Regions from separate parts of the Solibacillus sp. GQ1 genome, predicted to be linked through region 1. Evidence: riboswitches for the same ligand, from Rfam matches in the RefSeq annotation. Region 1 holds a riboswitch; the other holds the start of a gene.
What was found. Region 1 has a riboswitch for S-adenosylmethionine ahead of AC6CH1_RS14885 (O-acetylhomoserine aminocarboxypropyltransferase/cysteine synthase family protein). Riboswitches for the same ligand answer to the same signal wherever they lie in the genome.
Positions count from the first base shown of each region.

Region 2: linked by a shared signal. The riboswitch ahead of metK (methionine adenosyltransferase) and the one ahead of AC6CH1_RS14885 (O-acetylhomoserine aminocarboxypropyltransferase/cysteine synthase family protein) in region 1 are both predicted to bind S-adenosylmethionine.

Region 1 is NZ_JCAXEX010000003.1:130,079-133,908, forward strand. Features, by position in the region: gene AC6CH1_RS14875 (hypothetical protein) at 1-571, shown strand, start outside; gene nfsA (oxygen-insensitive NADPH nitroreductase) at 616-1,350, opposite strand; SAM riboswitch class I at 1,597-1,711, shown strand; gene AC6CH1_RS14885 (O-acetylhomoserine aminocarboxypropyltransferase/cysteine synthase family protein) at 1,829-3,133, shown strand; gene AC6CH1_RS14890 (hypothetical protein) at 3,323-3,721, shown strand.
Region 2 is NZ_JCAXEX010000001.1:2,414,719-2,418,548, forward strand. Features, by position in the region: gene AC6CH1_RS12250 (gamma carbonic anhydrase) at 1-379, shown strand, start outside; gene metK (methionine adenosyltransferase) at 489-1,685, opposite strand; SAM riboswitch class I at 1,951-2,066, opposite strand; gene pckA (phosphoenolpyruvate carboxykinase (ATP)) at 2,265-3,830, shown strand, end outside.

The DNA of each region.
Region 1 (3,830 bases):
GCTTGGTTATGCATTAACACATGCACGTACTGGTGAAGCAACGTACTATACTGGAAATCTGGAAGAGTCTTATATGGATTCCCAAGGGGCTCTTGAAATTATCGAGAAAAAATTCATCGAAAAAGAATGGGAGGGCGAAATGCCGATCCTTTATAACTTCTACGGTGAAGCGAGCTGGCTGTCAGCTGTACTTGATGCGAACGGATTCCTGCAAAATTACTTTATCGTGTCAGCAGCAAATCCTGAAATTTCGGCATATGGTACAACACCAAATGAAGCGTTAAGACTTTATAAAACAGCGTTAAGCCGTGGCGGCAGTACGGTAGATGGTACTTCGAATGCCGAAGAGGCCAAAGCGACGGTAAAAGTCGTGCGTGTTTATAAAGAGCGTGTAGGTGATTTCACAATTGTATCCTTCCTGGCGAACACAGGTGAAAACTTCATCGTTTCTACGGAAGTTGCACCGTTTGCAATATACTTGCAAGAAGGTGACCAGGCGACGATAACGTACGCGAAAACAGGAGAAGATTTCCAGCCTGTAAAAGCATTGCAAATTGAAGGGTTGAAATAAATAAAAGGAGTATGCCATTTTGCGGCATACTCCTTTTTATTAGCTTACTTCCAAGTAAAGCCTTGTGAAGCAAGGAAGTCTTTAATATGCGGACGGTTTTGTTCAACTAAGTAATCAGCCATTTGTTTCGTCCATGTTGCAGTCTTCTGATTCGAAGATCGGCTGCTGTAATAGTCTTCCATAATTCCATCGTACTCATCTAGCAGCGTCTCGTACTTATCAACGTCATAACCATTTTCATGCAATACCGCAGCTACCGGTAAACGCGGTTTTGTTTCATTGCGTTTTGTCGGTGTACCGATCGTCATCGCAAATAATGGGAAAACGTATTCCGGTAAATTGAACAGCTCGCTGATTTCCTTAGGATTTGTACGGGCACCACCGATATAGCAAATGCCGTAACCCATTGATTCAGCTGCAATAACAAAGTTTTGGGCAAATAATGCAACATCTGCTACCCCTACAAGCACGTTTTCAGCCGTGTCAGCAGAAATATCAACCCCATGTTTTTGACCGGCTACTTGCAAACGTTTGAAATCTACGCAAAACAAGAAAGAGGCGCCCGCTGTTTTGAACTGGAATTCATTTTTAGACAGTTCACCAAGCTTCGTTTTCTTTTCCTCATCCGTTACCCAAATGACACTGTAGGCCTGTACAAAATGCGAACTTGCCGCCATTTGTGCAGTTTCGATTAAATCGATGACAGTTTCTTTAGAAATTTCCTCACCTGTATATTTACGAACAGATGTATGACTGCGTAATAATTCTTTTGTATTCACGTGAACATCTCCCTTATATGTAATAAAAAACTTAAATATATAGCCTTCAAGCTTATTTTAGTCAATATTTTACTTGAAGTCGATTATTAACGTCTGTTCAATTCATAGAGAAGGAATTTTTGCATATCGTTAAATACAGATAAGAGTAATCTGAATAGAAATCTGAAAATTTTAATTTTTTTGTGTTGACATATCGGATTAGTATGTTTTATACTGAGACTCAACGATGGAACACAAATCACATAACTCTTATCAAGAGCGGCGGAGGGAATAGGCCCTGAGATGCCCGGCAACCAGTAAGTGATGAACTGACTAAGGTGCTAATTCCTACAAAATGGACAATCATTTTGAAAGATAAGAGGAGGCAAACTTGCTCATGCGCAACCCTCTTCTTAACTGAAGAGGGTTTTTTTCATTTAAAAAATCCTCCTCAAAAAACACCGATTTCACCATCGATTAAATTTTTGGGGGTAATAAAATGACAAATTTAAGACCAGAAACTTTATTATTACACGGGGGACAAAAGCCAGACCCGGTAACAGGTGCAATTGCAGTTCCCGTTTACCGCACAACAGCCTATGCATTTAATGACACAGCTCATGCGCAACGTCTATTTGCATTACAGGAAACAGGCAATATTTATTCTCGTATTATGAACCCGACAGTCGGGGCATTTGAAGAACGGGTTGCTTTATTAGAAGGGGGTACAGCAGCAGTAGGGCTTTCATCTGGCGCAGCAGCAGTAGCATTTTCGATTTTAAACGTTGCCGGTGCAGGGGATGAAATTGTTGCGGCAGGTTCACTTTACGGTGGGACTTACAATTTATTCGCCACTACATTGCCTCGCTACGGCATTACAGTAAAATTTGTGGATGAATCAGATCCTGCAAACTTCCAGGCGGCAATCACGGATAAAACGAAAGCAATCTTCGCTGAAATTATCGGAAATCCAAGCTTGAAAGTACTGGATATTGAAGCGGTAGCAAACATCGCTCATGACAATGGTCTTCCTTTATTAATCGACAGCACATTTGCTTCCCCATACGGAAGTAATCCGATTGAATTCGGTGCGGATGTTGTCATCCATTCTGCAACAAAATGGATTGGTGGTCATGGAACGACAATCGGCGGGATTGTCGTTGATGCAGGGAAGTTCGACTGGACACAAGGAAGACATCCAGGATTTACAGAACCGGATACTTCTTACCATGGTCTACGCTACGGGATTGACACAGCAGGCGCTGCATTTGCGACAAAGCTTCGTGTTCAACTATTGCGTGATTTTGGTCCAACATTATCTGCTGACGCGGCATTTAACTTCCTGCAAGGACTTGAAACGCTTCATTTGCGTATTGTCCGTCACAATGAAAATACACAAAAAGTTGCCGAGTATTTAAGAGCCCACCCATTTGTGGAATACGTAAATTACAACGGCTTTGAAGATTTTGAGACACATGATTTGGCGAAAAAGTACTTGAAAAACGGCTTTGGATCTATCATTACGTTCGGCATTAAAGGTGGACGCGAAGCCGGTCGCCAAGTAATCGATAACGTAGAATTGTTTTCACACGTAGCAAACGTTGGGGATGCCCGTTCATTGATTATCCACCCTGCGAGCACAACGCACCAACAGTTATCTGCTGAAGAACTAAAAACTGCCGGCGTATCGGAAGAGCTCATTCGCTTATCAATCGGGTTAGAAGCAGCAGAAGATATTATCGCAGATTTAGAACAGGCATTAGCGAAAGTTGCGGCTGAAGTAGGCGCAGAAACAAACGCATAAACCTTTAAAAAAGGCTTAGCTTTTCCCATTCGAGAAGCTAAGCAATTTTTAGAAAATTAATCCCTACTATTTTTATAAGTTTTATTGACAAATTTAATACCAAGTAATACAATTGGGATAATAATATTACCAACCGGAAAAATTTAAAGTGATGTTGCAGCATCATTGGAAGAAAAGGAGTTGTTCAACATGGGGAAAGTATACAGTGCACAAAACATTGCAGCCTATATTATTTATGAACTTAATGACGTAAAGGAATTTGTGAACGCTTGCGCTATCCAGCAAATTTTGGCGGATGTGAATACGATGTGGCAGCATGTTTTTGGACACAGTGCCTTCTCTGAACAAGCTCACGATCTTACCACAGCAGGTTATGTTGTAAAAGAAGTTGCCGAGGAATACAAAATTCATGGTACAGCCCATATTTTATCGCCAGCCAGAGAGTGGTTCTTAAAATATGGTGAATTTCAGTTAGTGGAGCGCCCATACGCGGTCCCTGACTACTCGGCAAAAGAGGAAATCGTCATGACCAAGATTTTAACTGCCTATCGTTTACGGGCCTATAATGATGTAAACGTGGCAGTATAAAATAATTCCGGAACACTAGCGAGCCCCCTTGCTAGTGTTTTTTTTATTTGGTGATTTTTTACACGGTGTATATGGTTTATTAGAAGTATGAAAACGATTATTAGAAGAA
Region 2 (3,830 bases), on a different contig from region 1:
TGTAAACAAGACAATAATTGGCGACCGTGTCAGCATCCAGGATTTGAGCTGCCTTCACCAAAGTCCCGCTTACCCTCTCATTATTGAAGATGAAGTAACAGTAGGTCATCAAGTTACATTACATAGCTGTACAATTAAGAAACGTGCTTTAGTTGGTATGGGTTCCATCATATTGGACGGAGCCGTTATAGGCGAAGGAGCATTTATCGGTGCCGGTAGTCTTGTGCCACCGGGAAAAGTGATTCCTCCCAACTGTTTAGCGATGGGACGCCCAGCAAAAGTCGTACGTGAAGTAACTGCAGAAGATCGCGCAGATATGGATCGCATTATTTCCGAATATGTAGCGAAGGGACAATACTATAAATCACTTCAGAAATAATTTCACACTCATTTACTGTTTATCGAAATCTCTACCTATAATATAGGAAGTTTACTGGAAATTACAAAAAAGGAGCTATCCATTTAACCGGATGCTCCTTTTTATTTTATTAAATTCCTGCTTTTGCTTTTAATTCAGCTGCTTTATCCGTATTTTCCCATGGCACATTTAAATCTGTGCGACCGAAATGTCCATATGCTGCTGTTTGTTTATAGATTGGGCGACGTAAATCAAGCATTTTAATAATGCCTGCAGGACGTAGGTCAAAGAGTTCACGAACCCAGTTTACGATTTGTGATTCTGCTACTTTTCCTGTACCAAATGTATCAACAGCGATTGAAACAGGCTGTGCAACACCGATTGCATAAGCAAGTTGCACTTCAGCACGGTCGGCTAAGCCAGCTGCTACAATATTTTTGGCAACATAGCGTGCTGCATATGCTGCAGAGCGGTCAACTTTTGTTGCATCCTTACCAGAGAATGCTCCGCCACCGTGACGTGCATAACCGCCGTAAGTATCAACAATAATTTTACGTCCTGTAAGACCTGCATCTCCTTTAGGTCCGCCGATTACGAAGCGACCTGTTGGGTTGATGAAGTACTTTGTAGCTTCATCCAATAAATGAGCAGGAACTACCGGTTTAATAACGTGTTCTTTAATGTCTGTTTGGATTTGTTCCAATGTTGCTTCTTCATCGTGCTGTGTTGAAATAACGATTGTATCTACACGAACAGGTTCATTGTTTTCATCATATTCAATTGTTACTTGTGTTTTACCATCCGGACGTAAATATTCCAATTCACCTGATTTACGCACTTCTGTTAAACGACGCGCTAATTTGTGAGCTAAAGAAATAGGCATCGGCATAAGTTCCGGTGTTTCGTTACATGCATAACCAAACATTAAACCTTGGTCGCCTGCACCGATTGCTTCAAGTTCATCTTCAGTCATTGAACCTTCACGTGCTTCCAATGCCTGGTCAACACCTTGTGCAATGTCAGGTGATTGCTCTCCTACTGCTACTAGTACTGCAAGATTTTCAGCATCAAAGCCGTACTTACCGCGTGTATAGCCGATTTCTGCTACTGTATCGCGGATAATTCCTTTCATATCTACATAAGTAGAAGTTGTAATTTCACCAGATACTAATACTAAGCCTGTTGTTACCGTAGTTTCACAAGCTACACGTGCATTTGGATCTGCAGCTAAAATAGCGTCTAAAATGGCATCCGAAATTTGATCACAAATTTTGTCCGGATGTCCTTCCGTTACACTTTCTGATGTAAACAGTCGACGATTTGTCATGTCATTTCCTCCTAAATCACTTTGGCAATTGTTTTTTATTGATACGGTACTCATTACCCATGTCCGTTATATTGCAGGAATTACGCTGATGCGTAGCTGCCTTTTTAACGTCAAGCTATATTTGCTTTAACACGAGGGTCTGAAAGGCTGTAACTATATAATTTTCGTTCAGTACGAAATTGTAAAACAAAATAAAAAAAATCCTTTCTCTCATAGCCGTGTTCATCACACGTGAGGAAAGGATATTACGTTTCGTTACCTTTCACTCTTATCGTTCAAGGGAAATTTTGCCCTTGCATCAGGTTGGCACCAACACGTATAAAATATACGCAGGTTGCCGGGTTTCATAGGGCCTGCCCCTCCACCAGCTCGGGATAAGAGTATCCGTTCAATTAAACATCTTACGCAAAAATTCAAGTACTGTCAACAAATTTTGACTTTTTTCGATCTGCTAAAATTTACGAAAAAATAATTTGCAATTAGTATAGATTATTTCACTTAATGTGTTATACTATTTTTGAATTAGGAATCAACTCCCCTCTATAAGGGAATACTATAAAAAAGGATGGTATTTAATAGATGAATTCGGTAGAAATTGCTAACGAGCTGAAAGAACTTTTAAACGGGGAAAACATCAAAACTCAATTATCTGTTCCACAATTAATTGAAAAAGCTACATCACGCGGAGAAGCATCGCTAACTGTTGAAGGCGCATTACGTGCTGAAACAGGCAAATATACTGGCCGCTCTCCTAAAGATAAATATATAGTAGAAGAAGAAATTTCAAATGACAAAATCGATTGGGGTAAAGTAAACCGTCCGATCTCTGCAGAAGTATTTGATAAACTTTATGTAAAAGTTATAAATTACTTAAAAGAACGTGACGAGTTATATGTATTCAACGGTTTTGCTGGTGCAGACAAAGAGTCTCAATTATCTATTAAAGTAATTAACGAATATGCTTGGCATAATCTATTCTGTCATCAATTATTCATCCGCCCAACAGCAGACGAATTGGCTAAACACGTTGCCGAGTTTACAATCGTATCTGCGCCAAACTTCAAAGCAGATCCGGAAGTAGACGGTACTGGATCGGAAACATTTATTATAACATCTATCGAAAAGAAAATCATCTTAATCGGCGGAACTGAGTACGCAGGTGAAATGAAGAAGTCAATCTTCGGTATTATGAACTACTTGTTACCTGAACAAGGTATCTTCCCAATGCACTGTTCTGCAAACGTTGGAGAAGAAGGCGATGTAGCATTATTCTTCGGTTTATCTGGTACAGGAAAAACTACTTTATCAGCTGACAAAGACCGTAAATTAATCGGTGATGACGAGCACGGCTGGTCTGACAATGGCGTATTCAACATTGAAGGTGGTTGCTATGCAAAAACAATCAACCTATCTGCTGAAAATGAGCCGGAAATTTACAATGCAATCCGCTTTGGTTCAGTATTGGAAAACGTTGCGGTAGACCCTGAATCACGTGAATGCGACTATGCAGACGGTTCTTTAACAGAAAACACACGTGTCGCTTACCCTATCGACTTTATCGACAATATCGTCTTGCCATCAGTAGCAGGTCATCCAAATACAATCGTCTTCTTAACAGCCGATGCATTTGGTGTATTACCTCCTATCTCTAAATTGACTAAAGAGCAGGCAATGTATCACTTCCTAAGCGGTTTCACTTCTAAACTTGCCGGTACAGAACGTGGTGTAACAGAGCCAGAACCAGTATTCTCTACATGCTTCGGTTCTCCGTTCCTGCCGCTTGCTGCAACTGTTTATGCAGAGCAATTAGGTAAGAAAATTGATGAGCACGGTTCACAAGTATTCCTAGTAAACACTGGTTGGACTGGTGGCGAATATGGTGTAGGCAGCCGTATGAAGCTTTCTTATACACGCGCAATGGTGCGTGCTGCAATCGACGGTAAATTAAATAACGTTGAAACTACCCAAGACGCTGTATTTGGATTAAACATCCCAGTAGCAGTTGAAGGTGTACCAACTAACGTATTAAATCCTCGTGATGCATGGGCAGACAAAGCTGCGTATGACAAAAAAGCTTCTGAACTTGCCGAACTGTTCAAAAACAACTTCAAGAAGTTCGAGAATGTTGATGAAGCAATCGTTCAA